4 regions of the Streptomyces sp. NPDC002476 genome follow, and region 1 is predicted to be linked to each of the others. Evidence: riboswitches for the same ligand, from Rfam matches in the RefSeq annotation. Region 1 holds a riboswitch; each other region holds the start of a gene.
What was found. Region 1 has a riboswitch for cyclic di-AMP ahead of ACFYXM_RS26410 (M23 family metallopeptidase). Riboswitches for the same ligand answer to the same signal wherever they lie in the genome.
Positions count from the first base shown of each region.

Region 1 (4,512 bases):
TCGCGATCCTCGCGAACTCGTTCGCGACCCGTTGGATAGCCACGACCACCGCCGACCCGACGAACGCGGACAACCTCGGTGCGACGGTCATAGCACCGGTCGTCGAGGAGAGCGCCAAGGCCGCCGCGATCCTGCTGATCTTCCTGTTCCGAAGACGTGAGTTCAGCGGAATCGTCGACGGCGTCGTGATCGCCGGTTTCACCGCGAGCGGTTTCGCCTTCACCGAGAACATCCTCTATCTGGGCAACGCGTTCGGGGAGGACCAGCAGGCCGGGGCCTCGGGTGTCGCCTCGGTGACCGCCGCGACGTTCTTCGTGCGGGCGGTGATGTCCCCGTTCGCGCACCCGCTCTTCACGATCCTGACGGGAACGGGCTTCGGGCTCGCCGCCGCCAGTGCCCGCAACCGGCGGTTGCGCCGCGTCGCGCTGCCGCTGCTGGGGCTCGTCCTCGCCATGGGCATGCACGCGCTGTGGAACGGGTCGGCCTCCTTCTTCGGACCACTCGCCTTCTACGCCGTGTACGCGGTGTTCATGGTTCCGCTCTTCGGCGTGGTGACCTGGCTGGTGATCTGGGCACGCCGACGCGAGCTGCGCGCACTCGCCGCGGAGCTGCCCGGCTACGCGGCGGCCGGCTGGCTGACCCCCGTCGAACCGCTCGCCCTCGCCTCCATGCGGGCCCGCGGCCTGGCCCGCGACGCGGCCCGTCGGCACCACTCCTTCGACGCCGGGGCCGGCTGGGGCAACCCGTACGGTCCGGGCCACGCACCGGGCACCGGAGCGGTTCACGGTCCGGGCCACGGAGCGGTGGCCCCGGTCGGCGCGCCCGTCCAGGCGCCGGTCCAGGCCCCGCCCCCGGCGCAGGGCGGGGCGCCCCGCAAGGAGCGCCGCAAGGCGCAGGCGCAGGCCAAGGCCCGGGGCAAGGCCGCCGCCCGTACCGTCGCCGAGTACGAGTCGTTCGCGATGTCGCTGGCCTCGCTCCGCCGCCAGGCCCGCCTCGGGACGGTGGGCCCCGATTTCGCCGCACGTGAACTGGAGCTGTTGCACCACCTCTGGCAGCGCAGGGACGTGGCCGCTCCTGCCCTCGCCTACGCCGCGCAGGCGGCGGGCCTCCTGCGCCCCTACCCGTTCCCGCCCGCCCCGGCCGCGTACTGGCCGGCGCCGGCCCCGGCCGCGTTCCCGCCGCCGCACCAGGCGTACGGCGGCTACAACCCGTACCAGCTGCCGCCCCGGTAGCCCCGGGCGCGCGCCGCGGATGCGCGAACGCCCCGGGAGCGCGATGCTTCCGGGGCGTTCGTGGAGACGGGCAGTTCGGCGGAGCGACCGGAGCGCGGCCCCCCGAGCACGATCCGCCGCCGGAACCAGAACAGTGCGCCCTCGTTCCCTGGGCGGAGTAGGCGTCGAGCACGGTGAACGACTGCGCCCCGTCGGCCGTCCGGCCGAAGACATGGCCGCCGAGGGCGAGCGGGAACACGGGAACACGAGAACACCTGAGGATCGGAAGAGCCCAGTTCGCGAAGGGAAGTCATGAATCGATCAACGTGTTCGCGCCAGAACGGTGCTCCGTGCATTCGCCGTGCGGCGGACGGCTGATCGGTGTTGTCCGCGCTGTCCGCCCGCGCATCGCCGACGCGGGTGCCTCAGATGTTGAGGCCCTTGCTCCGCAGCCAGCCCATCGGGTCCACGCCCGTGCCGTCGGCGGTGTGGATCTCCAGGTGGAGGTGGGGGCCCGTCACGTTGCCGGTCGCGCCGACCCGGCCGATGGTGTCCCCGGTGGAGACCTTCTGGCCGACCCCGACGCCGATCGAGGACTGGTGGCAGTACCAGATCTCCGTGCCGTCCTCCAGCTCCAGCACCGTGCGGTAGCCGTACGAGCCGGACCAGCCCGCCGACTTGATGGTGCCGCCGTGAACGGCCTTGACGGGGGTGCCCGTCGGCGCCGCGAAGTCGAGGCCGGTGTGGTGACCGGAGGACCACATCGTGCCGGCCTGGCCGTACGTCGAGGTGATCGTGTACGAGGTGGTCGGGACGGCGTAGCTGGCGGCGAGCTTGGCGAGCCGCAGGGCCTCGGCCTTCTTCTTCGCCTCCTCCTCCGCCTTCTTCTTCTCGGCGGCGGCCTTGGCCTCGGCGGCGTCCTGCTGCTTCTTGGCCTCGGCCGCGGCCTTCTCCGCCGCGGCCTTCTCCTGGGCCTCCCTGGCCTCCGCGTCGGCGGCGGCCTGCTGCTGCTCGGCCTGCTGGAGGATGCGGGCGCGCAGCGCCTCGCCCGCGTCGGTCGTGCCCTGCTCGGCCTCGGCGGTGGTGATGCCTGCGGTGGTGAGCGGGGCGGTGACGGGCGCGGCCCCGTCGTCCTCGGACTTGTCGGAGAGGAGGGCGCCCACGCCGGGAAGGGACTTGGCGTCGGGCAGGTTGTCCGCGATGGAGTCGGGAAGGGAGATGGACACCGGCGGCTTGCCCTGCGCGGAGGCCATGCCGCCCGCGCCGACCGCCGCGATGACGCCGACCCCGAGCACCGCGGAACTGCGGGCGAGTCCGTTGCGCTGCTTGGCGACCCGGTGCCTGCCGCGTACGGGGCGGACGGTCTCCTCGGTGGGGTTCCACTCGTCCCAGCCGCGCTCGCCGTCGACACCGAGGCCGGCGCCGGGCAGGGTCGCGGTGGCGGCCATGTCCGGTCCGATTCCGTGGTCCATGCGATCCGCGGTGCCGGGCACCGTGGTCATCCCGGCCGTTCCGTAGTCGGATCCGTAGCCGGGGCCCGCGCCATAACCGGGGCCGAAGTCGGTGCCGAACTCGGAACCGTACGCGGAATCGAGCCGGGCGGGGGCCTCGGGGGCAGGCTTGTTGGACGCCACGGGGGCGCACTCCTTTCCTTCCTTCTCGCCTACCGGGTTAGCTGACGGGTTCGGAGCAGGAAGGTCTCCTACGGACACCGCATCTCTCACGAGACCCGGATGTCCGATTCACCCCAGGGTGGTGGTTCCCCGGTTCCCTTTCGGGATTCGGCGCTCGCGCACGGTGCCGCCTCTGGCGACGGCTGGGACGACCGCGCTGCGTTATCGAACGTTAATAGACACCGGGCCCTGATTCCAAGCCGTTCCCACTGATCGTTCACGTCTTTGGCCTGGACTTTAGTGGACATCTCGGGGCGTATTCAGACGACTTGATCGGGCCTCAGTCAATACCCCGCGACTGATGTTGCGTCAAATGTTATGCGGAGCGGCGCCTTTCGATTACGTACGGTGGCACCCCGGTCCGCTCAGGCGCGCCCGGCGGCCCGGACGAACGTCCGCGGTCTCACGGGCGCACCCGGCCGACCGAACCCCCGGCCCTCTTGCACACGCCAGGCCACCCCCCGGCGCCCTTGTACACGCCCAGACGCCCCGGACCGTCCGTCATGCCGGTTCCGGCCCCACGATCCGGACGGTCCTGCGCCGCTCCGGCTGCCCCTCCGCCGGGCGCACGACCGCGAGCAGGGCCATGTCGTCGGTCGACTCGCCCCCCGTGTGCAGCCGTACGTCGTCGGTCAGCGCGGACAGCAGTTCCTCCGGCCCGGGAAAGATCCGCCCGCGCAGCCGGGCCGCCGGATCGTAGAAGTCCCCCTCGGCGTTCCGCGCCTCGGAGAGGCCGTCGGTGTAGAGGAGCAGTGTCGCCCCCGGCCGCAGATCCCACTCGTCCGTCCGGTCGGGCCACGCGCCCAGGTCCATCCCGAGCGGCAGCGCGGGCATCGAGGGCGCCAGCACGTCCAGCGCCCCGTCCGGGTACAGCAGGATCGGCTCGGGGTGGCCACGGTTGACGATCCGGACCCGGGACAGGCCGGCCGGGATCTCGGCCAGCACGGCGGTGGTGAAGCCCTCGACGACGTCGGGCCCGCCCCGGCGCGCTCTCCTCTCCCGCACCAGCGCCCGCTCCAGCCGACGCGCCACGCCCTCCAGCGAGCGCTCCTGTTCGGCCGCCTCCCGGAACGCCCCGATGACCACGGCGACCGTCTCCACGGCGTCGAGCCCCTTCCCTCGCACGTCACCGACCACCAGCCGCACCCCGTACGGGGTGTCCGTCACCGCGAACAGGTCACCGCCGACGAACTCGTCGGCCTGCGCCGCCTCGTACCGCGCCGCCACATGGAGCCCACCGATCCGGTCGAACGGCTTCGGCAGCACCGCCCGCATGGCCCGCTCCGCGATGACCCGCGCGGAGGCCAGCTGCTCGTTGCTCCGCCGCACGACCCGGTTGATCACCACCGCGAGCACCGTGACGGTCGCCAGCGTGAGCAGCTCGATCAGCGGCACGGCCACCGGCAGTGAGTCGGTGGACAGCCGGAGCGCGGCGACGGCCAGCATCGAGGCGATGCCGGTGCGCACGGTGCTGGACAACGAGAAGAACGGCGCGGCGATCAGCGGCGCCGCCACGAACAACGGAATGGCCGTGAAGACCGGCGGGGTGAACAGATCGAACAGCAGCCCGCCGATGATCATCAGGGTCGGCAGCATGCGCACGAACCGACGGGCACCGGCGCCGCCGG
Region 1 covers NZ_JBIARH010000027.1:81,713-86,224, reverse strand. The annotation lists gene ACFYXM_RS26415 (PrsW family glutamic-type intramembrane protease) at 1-1,232, shown strand, start outside; gene ACFYXM_RS26410 (M23 family metallopeptidase) at 1,637-2,659, opposite strand; cyclic di-AMP (ydaO/yuaA leader) riboswitch at 2,857-3,008, opposite strand; gene ACFYXM_RS26405 (PP2C family protein-serine/threonine phosphatase) at 3,386-4,512, opposite strand, start outside.

Region 2 (4,512 bases), on a different contig from region 1:
CGCCGAGAGGCCGGCGGCCTGCGCCTGCCGCACGGTCTCCACCCGGTCCGCGTAGGTGTGCGTGGTGGTGATGGCCCCGTACGTTTCCTCGGACGTGTTGAGGTTGTGGTTGTACGCGTCGGCGCCCGCCGAGCGCAGCCGCTCGGCCTGCCCGTCGGTGAGCAGCCCGAGGCAGGCGCACACCTCGACGCCCTCGTGCTGGTCCTTGATCGCCTCGATGGTCTCCGACACCCGGTCGACGTCACGGTCCGTCGGACCGCGGCCGCTCGCCACCAGGCACACCCGCTTGGCGCCCCCCGCAACCCCGGCCGCGGCGGCCTTCGACGCCTCGTTCGGTTTCAGCCACGTGTACTTGAGGATCCCGGCCTTCGATCCGAGCCGCTGCGAGCAGTACGAGCAGTCCTCGGGGCAGAGCCCGGACTTGAGATTGACCAGATAGTTCAGTTTCACCCGCCGCCCGAACCACTGACGGCGCACCTTTCCGGCCGCGGCCACCACGTCGAGCAGGTCGTCGTCCGAGGTCGCCAGTACGGCGAGGGCTTCTTCGCGGGTCGGCAGCTCGCGCCGCAGCCCCTTGTCCACCAGCGTGTTCAGGAGGTCCATGGCGTCGATCCTGTCCCATGGCCCGCCCCGCCGCCAAGGAGGAACCGGACAACACGCCTCGGGAAGGGTGTGTGCATTGCCACACCATGACCCGCTGATCCCGCGGTTAGGGTCTGTGAACTGCCTACAAAAGGGACCGCTCATGTCCTACGCCCCGTTCGACTGGATCGATGACGCGGCACGTCGCCGCGCGGATGCCGGACTCGTCCGTACGCTCCGCCCGCGGCCCGCCGAGACGGCGTCACTGGATCTCGCGAGCAACGACTATCTGGGCCTCACCCGGCACCCCGAGGTCACCGGCGCGGCGGCCGAGGCCGCGCGCCGCTGGGGCGGCGGGGCGACCGGTTCACGGCTTGTCACCGGCTCCACCGATCTGCATGCCGAACTCGAACGCGAACTGGCCGAATTCTGCGGGTTCGAGGCGGCGTTGGTGCTGTCGTCGGGGTACGCGGCCAATCTCGCCGCACTCACCGCTCTCACCGGCCGCGACGCGCTGATCGTCTCCGATGCGGGCAACCACGCCTCGATCGTCGACGGGTGCCGGTTGTCCCGGGCCGGGACCGTCGTCGTCCCGCACGCCGACCCCGACGCCGTGCGCAAGGCGCTGCGGACGCACGAGGGGCGCGCGCTGGCGGTCACCGACTCGGTCTTCTCGGTCGACGGCGACGCCGCACCGCTGCCGGCGCTCGCCGCGGCCTGCCGGGCGGAGGGGGCCGCGTTGCTCGTCGACGACGCGCACGGCCTGGGGGTGCTGGGGGAGGGCGGCCGGGGCGCGCTCGCCGCCGCGGGTCTCGCGGGCGACGAGGGAGTAGTCGCCACGCTCACCCTCTCCAAGTCCCTCGGCAGTCAGGGCGGAGCGGTCCTCGGCCCAGCCCGGGTGATCGAACACCTCGTCAACACGGCCCGGACGTTCATCTTCGACACGGGCCTCGCGCCGGCCGCCGCGGGCGCCGCGCTCGCCGGCCTGCGCCTGCTCGGCCGGGAACCGGAACGCGCCGGGCGGGTCCGCGAGGTCGCCGTGGGGCTGTACGGGCGGCTGACCGCGGCCGGTCTGGCAGCCGTGCGTCCGGACGCCGCCGTGGTCTCCGTACGGGCCCCCTCGGCGGACGCGGCGGTGCGCTGGGCGGCGGACTGCCGCGAGGAGGGGGTCGTGGTCGGGTGCTTCCGGCCGCCGTCGGTGCCGGACGGCATCTCCCGGCTGCGGCTGACCGCGCGCGCCGACCTGACCGACGAGCAGATCGCGACGGCGGTGGAGACCGTACGGCGCACCGCCCCCGTCGGCTGACGGGCCCCGGAGCCGTCCGGCGGCTCCGGGGCCCGCAAGGCCGTGGGTCAGCGGACGCGTCCGTAGTAGACGCTCTTCGACCAGATCTTCTCCAGCCGGACCACCGCGCCGGTCCTCGGCGAGTGCCAGATCTTGTTGTGCCCGGCGTAGATCCCGACGTGGTAGACGCTTCGGCCGTAATGGAAGAAGACCAGGTCTCCGCGCTTGCGGTGCGAGGCCGAGACGTGGCGGGTCCTGTTGTACTGCTGCTGGGCGGTGCGGGGGAGCTTCTTGCCCGCCTTCTTGAACGAGTAGACCGTCAGCCCGGAGCAGTCGAAGCGGTGGGGGCCGGTAGCGCCCCACCTGTACGGCGAGCCCTTCTTCGACGCCGCGACGTTGAGCGCCTTGAGCGACGGAGTGGCCGCCTGGGCCTCCGTGACGGCGCCCGGGGCGAGCATGGTGCCGCCGACGGCGGCCAGCGTCAGAACCGAGGCCGTACCGGCCCGGGCGAGCAGAGACGGGACATGAACCTGCGCAGTCATGCGCAACCCTTCGTCAGCCGCCTGTGAAGGATGACCTGTCGGGTTCGGGCTGGCGAAGGTGCCCGGCCGCGCTCGGCGGCTTCACCCCGAGGGACGACCGATGTTCCGGTCGACCCGTTGTGCTCGGGTCCTCCACTCCTGCCGATCCACTTCTGTCGACCAGTCATCCGGGCGGCGGCAGGACTCGGCGTCCGCTCGGACCGCCCCGCCGCGGTGGCGGGGGCTTGTCGTCCCAGGGATCTTGACTCACCGACAGTCGGATTTCCGAGCTGAAACGGCGATATGTGAGAGTCCTCACGACTGAACCGCTCGAGTGGAGCTGACGCATTTGGATGGCGCGCCGCGCATGCCAACCGGTCGCCCACCAGGGGCGGGAGGGCGGATTTCGCCCACCGCCCCCAGGAGTCCGCAAGTCGAGATTTCGCCGAAAACGCCGTTTCTTACTCTGAAAAGAGTAGGAAAATCAGATTGCACATCGGGCGTGTCGCGCGGCGGAGTTGACGGGGGATCGACTCGCGGAGCGAACGGGCGACCTATCGACCGGGTGTCACGGGGGCAGGGTGACGCGAGCGGACCGGCGTTCCCCGTCCAGGGCGCGCAGCGCCCGTGCCAGGGTCCCCGCGTGGATGCGCGCCTCGCCGCGTTCGTGCATCAGTGCCAGGGCGTCCCGCAGCGCCCCGGCGCGCGAGGCCAGCGCCTGCGCGGCGCGCAGTGCCCCGTAGGTGTCGCTGCCGCGGGCCGGGTTGATCCGGCCCAGCTGGTCGAGGACGTCGAGGTAGCAGTCGATGAACTCGCCCTCCGCACGGGTCAGCGCCGGCAGCGGGGGAGGATCGGACGGACGCATCGGGTCCTCACCGCGAGCCGGGCGACGGGAACGACGTCTTCCGGCTCTCAACGACGTGGTCCACCAGGCCGTAGGCCCGGGCGCCCGCAGCGTCGAGAACGAGGTCGCGCTCGATGTCCTCGTCGATCCGCCCGGCGTCGCGGCCCGTGTGACGGGCCAGCAGGGTGACGAGCGTCTCGCGGACCCGGTCCAGTTCCCGCGCCTCGATCTCCAGATCGGACGGCCGGCCGTGGACGGGCTCGGCGAGCGCGGGCTGGCGCATTACGACGCGCGCCCCCGGCAGTACGTGCCGCCGCCCCGGGGCGCCCGCGGCGAGCAGGACGGCGGCCCAGGCGTCGGCCCGGCCCAGGCAGTACGTCTCCACCTCGCAGGTGAGGTACTCCATCGTGTCGTGGACGGCGGTCATGGCCGCGAACGAGCCTCCCGGGGAGTTGATGTAGAGGGAGACGGGCCGGTCCGGGGCGGCGTGTTCCAGATACATGAACTGCGCGATCAGATCACTGGCCGCGGTGTCGTCGACCTCGGTGCCGAGGAAGACGATCCGTTCGGCCAGCAGCTTGGAGTACGGGTCGAGGGTGCGGGTCCCGTGGGGCGTGCGCTCGGTGAACTCGGGCAGCACGTGCCGGGCGGTGGGGCGGAACAGCATGGCGTTGCCTCTCCTCGCGGGATGCGCGCGGCTCCGGACCGGGCTCGCGTCCGCATCTGTGAAAAATGTACAGGACGTACAGAAGGTTGTGGTGGGTTCTGCGATCTACCCAGCGGGTTCGTCGGCGGTTCGTTGTCGGTAGTGGCTGCGACGGGCTGTTGTCTGGTGGCGTCTGCGCCAGTTGGACCAGTGCAGCAGTCTGGCCGTAGCTACGGCTGGTGGCCTGAAGACGGTGACGAGTAGGTGTCGGATCTCTGCGGACGGTCGAGTCCGGGCGTGGCGAGGCGGCCGTCGGCCGGATGCCGGAGCGCCGGCAGGTCGTCGGTGGCAGGGCCGTAGGCGTGGATGAAGAACTCGGTGAGGCGGTCGGCCGGATCCGGGGCGCCCTCGACCACGCGATACGTCGGGTGGGCGAGGGAGCCGTCAGCAGTCACGTCGGCCGCGTCCTGCTGCCTGACCAGCGTGGATCTCCTAGTGCCGTGACCGGCAATGTTTGCCCGGACGGAGCGGCGCCTGGTGCGTGCGATCGCAAGGCGGCCGGAAGCCCTCGTAGCGGGCTACGTGGGCTTTTGGCCAACGCCGCGAGCGAGCGTGCCAGGTGGCGCGACGGGGC
Region 2 covers NZ_JBIARH010000015.1:77,589-82,100, forward strand. The annotation lists gene bioB (biotin synthase BioB) at 1-603, opposite strand, end outside; gene ACFYXM_RS19075 (8-amino-7-oxononanoate synthase) at 746-1,888, shown strand; gene ACFYXM_RS19080 (C40 family peptidase) at 1,936-2,409, opposite strand; cyclic di-AMP (ydaO/yuaA leader) riboswitch at 2,413-2,609, opposite strand; gene ACFYXM_RS19085 (hypothetical protein) at 2,957-3,253, opposite strand; gene ACFYXM_RS19090 (ATP-dependent Clp protease proteolytic subunit) at 3,261-3,896, opposite strand; gene ACFYXM_RS19095 (hypothetical protein) at 4,109-4,333, opposite strand; gene ACFYXM_RS19100 (hypothetical protein) at 4,457-4,512, opposite strand, start outside.
Region 2: linked by a shared signal. The riboswitch ahead of ACFYXM_RS19080 (C40 family peptidase) and the one ahead of ACFYXM_RS26410 (M23 family metallopeptidase) in region 1 are both predicted to bind cyclic di-AMP.

Region 3 (4,512 bases), on a different contig from region 1:
GATGCCGAAGGCGTTCGGACCGATGATCCGCATCCCGTACGAGCGTGCCTGGCGGACGAGTTCGCGCTGCCGGTCCCTGCCCTCGGCACCCCACTCGGCGTATCCGGCGGAGAGGACGACGAGACCCTGGACGCCGTGCTCGCCGCAGTCGGCCACGACCTCCGGTACGCGCTCGGCGGGGACGGCGACGACCGCGAGATCCACCGGTTCGCCGATCTCGCCGACGCGGCGGTGGGCGGGGACGCCGTCGATGGTGTCCTGGTCGGCGGCGAAGGAACGATTCACGGCATACGTACGGCCGGTGAATCCGGCCGCGAGGAGGTTGCGCAGGACCGCGCGGCCGACACCGCCGGGCGTCCGGCCGACGCCGATGACGGCCACGGAGCCGGGGGCGAGCAGCCGTTGCACGGAGCGCGCCTCGGCCCGCTGCTCACGGCCGCGCTGGACGGCGAGGGACTCGGCCGTCGGTTCGAGGTCCAGGGTGAGGTGGACGGAACCTTCCTCGAAGCTCCGCTGCTGGGTGTAGCCGGCATCCCGGAACACCTTGATCATTTTGGTGTTGGCGGGGAGCACCTCGGCGACGAAGCGGCGGATGCCGCGCTCGCGAGCCACCGCGGCGATGTGCTCCAGCAGTGCCGACGCCACTCCCCGGCCCTGGTGCGCGTCCTGGACCAGGAAGGCGACCTCCGCCTCGTCCGCGGGCACCGAGGCGGGCCTGCCCCGTCCGTCGATCCGGTCGTAGCGGACGGTCGCGATGAACTCGCCGCCGACCGTGACCGCGAGCCCCACCCGGTCGACGTAATCGTGGTGGGTGAACCGGTGCACGTCCCTGGCGGACAGCCGGGGGTACGGGGCGAAGAAGCGGTAGTACTTCGACTCGTCGGAGACCTGCTCGTAGAAACTGACCAGGCGTTCGGCGTCGTCCGTGGTGATGGGCCTGATCCGCGCGGTGCCTCCGTCACGGAGGACCACGTCCGCTTCCCAGTGGTCGGGATAGGCGTGATGCGGACTCTGCTCCGTCGAGGACTGCATGGGCACAGACTACGGCTCGTCCACCACTCGCGTAGCCGCCGGGGCCGGGGCAGTCTGAGGGGGGCCGAACGGCGTTGCGGCACCGCTCGTGGGTGTGGCGCGGGTCGGCCGGAGCACCGCGCACCACATGAGGGAATGGTCTAGACAACTATTGATTCATGAAGGGCAGAACCATGGCTGAGCGCCGCGTCAACGTCGGCTGGGCCGAGGGCCTGCACGCCCGCCCCGCTTCCATATTCGTCCGCGCCGCCACGGCGTCCGGCATCCCCGTGACGATCTCCAAGGCCGACGGCACCCCGGTGAACGCCGCCTCCATGCTCGCGGTGCTCGGGCTCGGCGCGCAGGGCGGCGAGGAGATCGTGCTCGCATCCGAGGCGGACGACGCCGAGGCCGCCTTGGACCGCCTGGCGAAGCTGGTCGCGGAGGGGCTCGACGAACTCCCGGAGACCGTCTGAGCCACGTTCCGGGATTCCCGCTCCCGGGACTTCCGGACTTCTGTACGGGACCGATTCCCGCGAAGGAGCCGCAGTGCCGCCCACCGGCACCGCGGCTCCTTCGTCTTCCGGCCCCCGGGATCCCTTCCCGGCCCCGGGTGCCTCTTCCCGGGATCCGGGACGGTCGCGCAAGGGGCGGACCGGCGGACGGGCGCCCCGGACAGGCCGAAGGCCCCGGCGTGCTGCCGGGGCCTTCGGGAGGCGGTTCGCGGGTCGGCCGTCGGTCAGAGGGAGACGCCGTGGGCACGCAGATACGTGACGGGGTCCATGTCGGATCCGTAGGAGGGCGTGGTCCGGGCCTCGAAGTGGAGGTGCGGTCCGGTGGAGTTGCCGGTCGAGCCGGAAAGGCCGATCTGCTGGCCCGCGCCGACGCTCTGGCCGACACGGACACCGATCGACGAGAGGTGCCCGTACTGCGTGTACGTGCCGTCCGTCATCCGCAGCACGATGTTGTTGCCGTACGCGCCGCCCCAGCCGGCCTCGACGACCGTACCGGCGCCGACGGCGACGACGGAGCTGCCGGACGCGGCGTGGAAGTCGATGCCCGAGTGGCTGCCGGAGGACCAGAGCGAACCGCTGGACTTGTAGCCGGTGGTGACGTAGGAACCGGCGACCGGGAGCTGGAAGAGGCCCAGGCGGGTGCGCTCGGCGGAGCGGGCGGCACGCGCCTTCTCGGCCCGCGCCTCGGCGGCACGCTTCGCCTCGGCCCTGGCCTTCGCCTCGGCCCGGGCGCGCTTCTCGGCCTCGGCCTTCCGCTGGGCCGCCTCCTTCGCCTCGGCGATGAGGTCGGCCCGGCGCTGCTGCGCGTCGGCCTGTGCGTCGATCCGGTCGGCGATGACGTCCTGGATGGCGATGACCTGGTTCAGGCCAATCTCGCCGACCGCGGAGGTCTCGGCGTCCGCGGCGAGGGCCGGGGAAGCAGCGCCTCCGATGACGCCGGTGGTGGCCAGCGCCGCGACGCCGGCGATCCTCGCGCTGCCGCGCGTCAGTCGCCCGGGGGGGCGATGCTTCCCGGTGGCACGGGTGAACGCCATGAAGTGGCTGATCCTTTCCTTCCCTCTCGCCTACCGGGTTAGCTGACGGGTTCGGAGCAGGAAGGTCTCCTACGGAGGTCCCGGCCTCAGCGAGGCTCAGGTTTCCGATTCACCCCAGGGACTTCATTGGGTCCCCGGCTCCCCAGGGCTCACGCCCGGCGGGGACTCGGCGATGGCTGTCCGGTGCGTCGCGGTCGCGACATACGAGTGGCCGGCAGCCCGGTCGACGCTAAGCGCGAGCACATTCGTTCACCAAACGGACAAGCCGTTTTGTAGCGCATGCCACAGGTCGTACGGGCAACCCGGCGACCAACCCGGCGACCGGAACCGAACATGGGGAAGACCCCGGCGAGACATCGCTCACAGGGGCCTTCCACGCCCGGCCACCGGGCCGGTCGGGCCGCCCCCGTTCGGTACCCGGAACGGCCCGGCCCGCGGCTGTGCTCCGGCACCTGCCCCGTACGGGAACGGGGCGCCGGACGCCCGGCCGCCGGACCGACTGGGCCGGGACGCCGGGACGGTCCCCGGCGTCTCCGCCCGAGGAGGCGGCCGGGGACCGTGACGGCGTACCGCTCAGCCGGTGACCACCGACACCTCACCGATGCCCAGGGCCCGGACCGGCTCCTCGATCCGGGACGCGTCGCCGACGAGGATCGTCACCAGCCGGTCACCCGGGAAGGCGCTGACCACGGCTGCGGTCGCCTCGACCGTGCCGGCTGCCGCGAGCCGCGCGTACAGGTGGGCCTGGAAGTCGTCGGGGAGGTGCTGCTCGACCTGGTCGGCCAGCGTGCCCGCCACGGAGGCCGCCGTCTCGAACTTCAGCGGCGCGACACCCACGAGGTTCTGCACCGCGGTCTCGCGCTCCTCGTCGGTCAGCCCCTCGGCCGCCAGCGTCCGCAGGACCGTCCACAGGTCCTCCAACGCCGGTCCGGTCGACTCCGTGTCCACCGATCCGCTGATCGCGAGCATGGCGGCGCCGGTCGCGCCCGTGTCCGAGTCCGGGGCCGACGACCGCAGCACCTGGGCGAAGGCGCGGACACCGTAGGTGTAGCCCTTCTCCTCGCGCAGCACCCGGTCCAGCCGGGAGGTGAGCGTGCCGCCCAGGCAGTACGTGCCGAGCACCTGGGCGGGCCACACGCTGTCGTGCCGGTCCGGTCCGATCCGACCGATCAGCAGTTGCGTCTGCACCGCGCCCGGACGGTCCACGATGACCACGCGGCCGGTGTCGTCGGCGGTGATCGGCGGGGCCGGGCGCGGCTCGACGGTGTCGCCCGACCAGTCGCCGAGTGTCTCGGAGAGCAGAGCCTCCAGGTCGATGCCGGTCAGGTCGCCGACGACCACGGCGGTCGCCGCGGACGGCCGGACATGGGCCTCGAAGAAGGCGCGCACCGCCCCCGCGTCGATCCGCTCCACCGTCTCCTCGGTGCCCTGGCGCGGCCGGGACATCCGCGAGGCGGCCGGGAAGAGCTCCTTGGAGAGCTGCTTGGCGGCGCGGCGCGCCGGGTTGGCCTGCTCGTGCGGGATCTCGTCGAGCCGGTTGCGCACCAGCCGTTCGATCTCGCTCTCGGCGAAGGCGGGGGCCCGCAGCGCCTCGGCGACCAGTCCGAGCGCCTTGGCCAGCCGGGAGGCCGGGACCTCCAGGGAAACCCGGAGGCCGGGGTGGTCGGCGTGCGCGTCGAGCGTGGCACCGCAGCGCTCCAGCTCGGCGGCGAACTCCTCGGCGGTGTGCTTGTCGGTGCCCTCGGACAGGGCCCGCGCCATGATCGTGGCCACGCCGTCCAGCCCCTCCGGCTCGGCGTCCAGCGGGGCGTCGAGGACGATCTCGACCGCCACCACCTGCTGGCCGGGGCGGTGGCAGCGCAGCACCGTCAGGCCGTTGGGCAGCGAACCGCGCTCCGGCGCGGGAAAAGCCCAGGGGCGGGCGACGCCGGGGGCCGGCTGGGGGTGGAACT
Region 3 covers NZ_JBIARH010000025.1:5,192-9,703, forward strand. The annotation lists gene ACFYXM_RS25170 (GNAT family N-acetyltransferase) at 1-1,032, opposite strand, end outside; gene ACFYXM_RS25175 (HPr family phosphocarrier protein) at 1,206-1,487, shown strand; gene ACFYXM_RS25180 (M23 family metallopeptidase) at 1,751-2,560, opposite strand; cyclic di-AMP (ydaO/yuaA leader) riboswitch at 2,573-2,742, opposite strand; gene ACFYXM_RS25185 (M16 family metallopeptidase) at 3,134-4,512, opposite strand, start outside.
Region 3: linked by a shared signal. The riboswitch ahead of ACFYXM_RS25180 (M23 family metallopeptidase) and the one ahead of ACFYXM_RS26410 (M23 family metallopeptidase) in region 1 are both predicted to bind cyclic di-AMP.

Region 4 (4,512 bases), on a different contig from region 1:
GGCGCAGTCGCCCGGTGGCACGGTCGCGATCTCCGCGCGCCCGGCGCGGCCGTGACCGAATCGCGCCAGCCACCACCGGTACGACGGCGGCAGCGGGCCGACGCGCGCCTCGGCCCGCCGGATCAGCGCCTCCGGTGTGGCGACGGCCCGCCTGCGGACGGATTCCGGCGCCCCGTCGATCATGTCCCGAAGTTGAGTCAGATCAGGTCTCACGACGCGGAGTCTGCCAGGCCCCGCCGGGCCCGTGCGACGGGCGGGACCGCGCGGGAGAGAACCGGACGAGACGGTCCGCGCGGGGCGCCGCACCGCCCCTCCTGTCGTCGAGCACCGTGTGCTTCGAGTCCGGCGAATCCGCCGACGACACCGATGGAACGCTTGAGCTTCCGCGGTACGGGGCCGGTAGCCGGCGCGAGCGCCTGGGGAGTGCTGAGCATTTCGGTCATCGTGCGTTTCCGATCAACAGGTGCGGTGGTTGAGCACGGGAGCGGTATCGCCTCCGGACGAGGACGTGATGAGTGGTTTCGTCGCTCCCAGCGCGACACGCAATCCCGACGAGTTCCTCAGGCCGAGGGGTGTTTACCTACGGAATCCGTTGTTTCAGAGCGATGATCCGGCGGTTCGGCGTAAGGAGTGCGTCGATTCGCGGGCGATTGGCGGGACAGGAATCGCAGGCGGCCCGGAGGGAAGGTTTCGCCCGTTCCGCATTCCGGAACGGACTCCGGGGCGCCAGGCGGCGCGCTCGCGCGGGTCGCGGATCCGCGGACCTGGTGTCAGCCTGGGTACATGACTTGGGCGTCATGGACCACTCGTGGTGTGTTCTCGGGGCGTGGAGGCGTGCTCACGGACGAGGTCGGCGTCCTGACCGGGGACCTGACCGTTCACACGACCTGGGCCGACGACACGGCTCAGGTGACCGTGCAGTACACGGGTGCGATCGACTGGTTCACCATGTCGGGCAGCCCCGTGCCCTGCAGCTCCGAGGAGGACAGCAGGCGTCTTCACGACGCGGCGGTGCACTCAGTCCGGGAGGGCGCTGCGGCGACGGTCCCCAGACCGCCGCTGCGGCGGCCGCAACGGCCGGCGGGCAGTGCCCTGGAGTGACCACGGGCGAAGTCCGCCCCGCCGGCGGGCGGGGCGGGGAAGCGACGGGGCCCCGGTACGACGCTACGGGATGCGCCCCTCGGGGAGCCGTGCGGCTTCCCGAGGGGCGCATCCCGTCGCTTCCGAACCGGCACGGGGCCGGGCCGGTATGGGTCAGTAGGCGCCGAAGACGTTGTCGATGGAGCCGTACTTGTCGGCGGCGTAGTTGCACGCGGCCGTGATGTTGGCGACCGGGTCGTAGCTGTCGAACGGCGTGCCGGGCACGTGGTAGGCGCGGAACGTCGGGTCGATGACCTGGAGCAGGCCCTTGGACGGCGTCCCGGCGACGGCGTTCGAGTCCCAGTTGTTGATGGCCCGGGGGTTGCCGGAGGACTCACGCATGACGTTGCGGTGGATGCCGTCGTAGCTGCCGGGAATGCCGTGCCGGGCCATGATGGCCAGCGATTCCCTGATCCAGCCGTCCAGGTTGTCCGTGTAGGAGACCGGTGCGGCGGTGACGGTCGCGGACGAGGCGCCGGAGGCACCGGTGGCGGCCTCGGACTCGGCACCGACGGCCAGCTTCATTCCCGGGCGGATGAGGGAGGGACTGCTCCCGATGATCTCCCGGTTGCTCTCGTACAGCTTCTGCCAGCCGCCTTCGACGGAATAGGTCTGCGCGATCTTGGAAAGGGTGTCCCCGGAGATCACGGAATGCGTGACGGTCGCGGCCTTCTGCGGGGAAACGCTTCCGGTGGTGACGGCGCCCGACACCGCGGCCTTTTCGGTGGTGGCGGCCTGGGCCGGGGCGGCCTGGGCCGGGGCGGCCGAGGCGAAACCCGCTCCGATCAGCGGAAGCACCAGGGCGACTCCGCCCGTGGCCGCGGCGATGAGGCCACGGGTCCGGAAAGTGGACGAACGGCGACGGTACGTACCCGTTGCGGTCATGGTGAATTCCTCTCCGTCGCCTGCGAGGTGAGCTGTCGGGTTCAGACTGGAGATGTCTGGCCGCATGGAATGCGACTTCACCCCGAGCCGTTCCGGATACCGGACCGGCGGCTTACCTGGTTCCCCCGCTCCTGCCGTGGACAAGTGGGTCGGTTTTTCGGACGGCGGCAGGATTCGGCGTTCCGTCCGGATTGACGGTGACCGTAGGCGAGAAAAGCGGAGCGGAACAAGCCCGTATTTTTTGATCACAATTGATTCGCATGATCAATTCACGGAATTCGCAGTAATCCACCTCACAGATCGAACTCGCCCCTCCTTGCGCGACAAGGGGAGCCGAATCGCGGACCGGCCCTCCGGCGGGTCTTTACGTGACTCACACCACAAATCGACAAAAGGGGCGTTCCGCTCATCCCCCAAACAACGCAAAAATTACCTAAAGCGACTTTACCGGCTAAATTTGCAACTCATTCTAAATGGAGACAAAAGGGACATCTCTTTCGTTCTGTCGCGTGCTCATCTGAACCGGTCGCGCGGGTCTTCGGCACCGCACAGCTGAACTCCCCCGTAAGCCGGGCATGCGGGGGCGGGCGTCGTCGCGGGCGGCCGGCACGGCGGTGTGGCCGTCCTCCTCCGGCCGTCCTCCTCCGGCCGTGCTCCTCCGGCCGTGCTCCTCCGGCCGTGCGACGAGTCCGGCCGCCGCCCGGCCGGTGCGCCGTCCCGCCCGTGCGGCGCACACCTGGTGCAGCGGCTCCCTTCCCGCACAGGAGGCTTCCGCCGCGCTCGTTCTCGGGGCGCAACGAGACGCCGCCCGCCCCGCGGCAGGGTTGTCCCGACCCGGGTGGCCGGGGCGCCCGCGGGATTCAGCGGTCGTTGCAGGCACGCCTCCACGCGGCGTCGCGCAGCAGTCGCAGCCCGTTGAGGCCGACGAGGACGGTGGAGCCCTCGTGCCCGGCGACGCCGAGCGGCAGCGGGAGGGTGCCTGCCAGGTCCCAGACGACCAGGCCTGTGATGAAGACGCCGGCGATCAGGAGGTTCTGCGCCACCAGGCGCCGGCACCGGCGCGAGAGGGCGACGGCGGTGGGGACGGCGGCGAGCTCGTCGCGGACGACGACCGCGTCGGCGGTCTCCAGGGCGAGGTCGGAACCCGCCCCGCCCATGGCGATGCCCGTGTGGGCCGCAGCCAGGGCGGGGGCGTCGTTGACGCCGTCCCCGACCACGAGGACCTTGCGCCCGGCGGCTTCCATCCCCCGCACCGCCGCCACCTTGTCCTGGGGCAGCAGCCCCGCCCGGACATCCTGGATCCCGACATCGGCGCCCAGACGAGCTGCGGCGCGCGGGTTGTCCCCCGTGACCAGCACCGGCGGGGTGCCGGTGAGCCCTGCGAGGCGGGTGACGGTGGCGCGGGCGTCGTCGCGCAGCCGGTCGGCCACACCGAGGACGCCCACCGGTGCGCCGTCGCGGGCGACCAGCACGGCGGTGCGGCCGTCCTCCTCCAACCGTGCGACGAGTCCGGCCGCCGCCCGGCCGGTGCGCCCGTCGAGCACCCGACCGGGGCTGCCGACGGCGACGGCACGGCCGTCCACCGTGGCGGTGACGCCGGTGCCGGGCGTGGAGGCGAAGTCCTCCACGGGCGGCGGCACGAGGTCGCGGGCGCGGGCCGCGTCGACGACGGCCCGCGCCAGGGGGTGCTCGCTGGGGCGCTCGGCCGCCGCGGCGAGGGCCAGGAGGGCGTCCTCGGTGAGACCGGATCCGGGCAGCGGACAGATGTCGGTGACGCGCGGGGCACCCTCGGTCAGGGTGCCGGTCTTGTCGAGTGCCACGGCGTCGACCTGGCCCAGTCGCTCCATCACGACGGCGGACTTGATCAGCACCCCGTGCCGTCCGGCGTTGGCGATCGCGGACAGCAGCGGCGGCATGGTGGCAAGGACCACGGCGCACGGCGAGGCCACGATCATGAAGGTCATGGCGCGGAGCAGGGTCGGCTGCAGCGCCGCGCCGAACGCGAGGGGCACGGCGAACAGGGCGAGAGTGGCCGCCACCATGCCGAGCGAGTAGCGCTGCTCGATCTTCTCGACGAAGAGCTGGGTGGGGGCCTTGGTCGCGGACGCCTCCTCGACCATGGCGACGATCCGGGCGATCACCGATTCGGACGGATCCCGCTCCACCACGATCCGCAGCGCCCCGGTGCCGTTCAGCGTCCCGGCGAAGACCTCGTCGCCCGGCTCCTTGGCCACCGGCAGCGGCTCGCCGGTGATGGTGGCCTGGTCGACCTCGCCGGCCCCGTCGAGGACGCGGCCGTCGGCGCCCACCCGCTCCCCCGGGCGGACCAGGATCACGTCTCCGACCCTCAGCCGCTCGGTGGGCACCACCTCCTCGGTGTCGCCCTCGCCCAGCCGCGTCGCCGTCGCGGGCGCGAGATCGAGCAGACCGCGCACCGAGTCGGCGGTCCGCGCGGTGCCCAGTGCTTCCAGGGCGCCGGACGTCGCG
Region 4 covers NZ_JBIARH010000019.1:29,964-34,475, reverse strand. The annotation lists gene ACFYXM_RS21825 (SMI1/KNR4 family protein) at 1-213, opposite strand, end outside; gene ACFYXM_RS21820 (hypothetical protein) at 784-1,101, shown strand; gene ACFYXM_RS21815 (transglycosylase SLT domain-containing protein) at 1,255-2,025, opposite strand; cyclic di-AMP (ydaO/yuaA leader) riboswitch at 2,030-2,215, opposite strand; gene ACFYXM_RS21810 (heavy metal translocating P-type ATPase) at 2,886-4,512, opposite strand, start outside.
Region 4: linked by a shared signal. The riboswitch ahead of ACFYXM_RS21815 (transglycosylase SLT domain-containing protein) and the one ahead of ACFYXM_RS26410 (M23 family metallopeptidase) in region 1 are both predicted to bind cyclic di-AMP.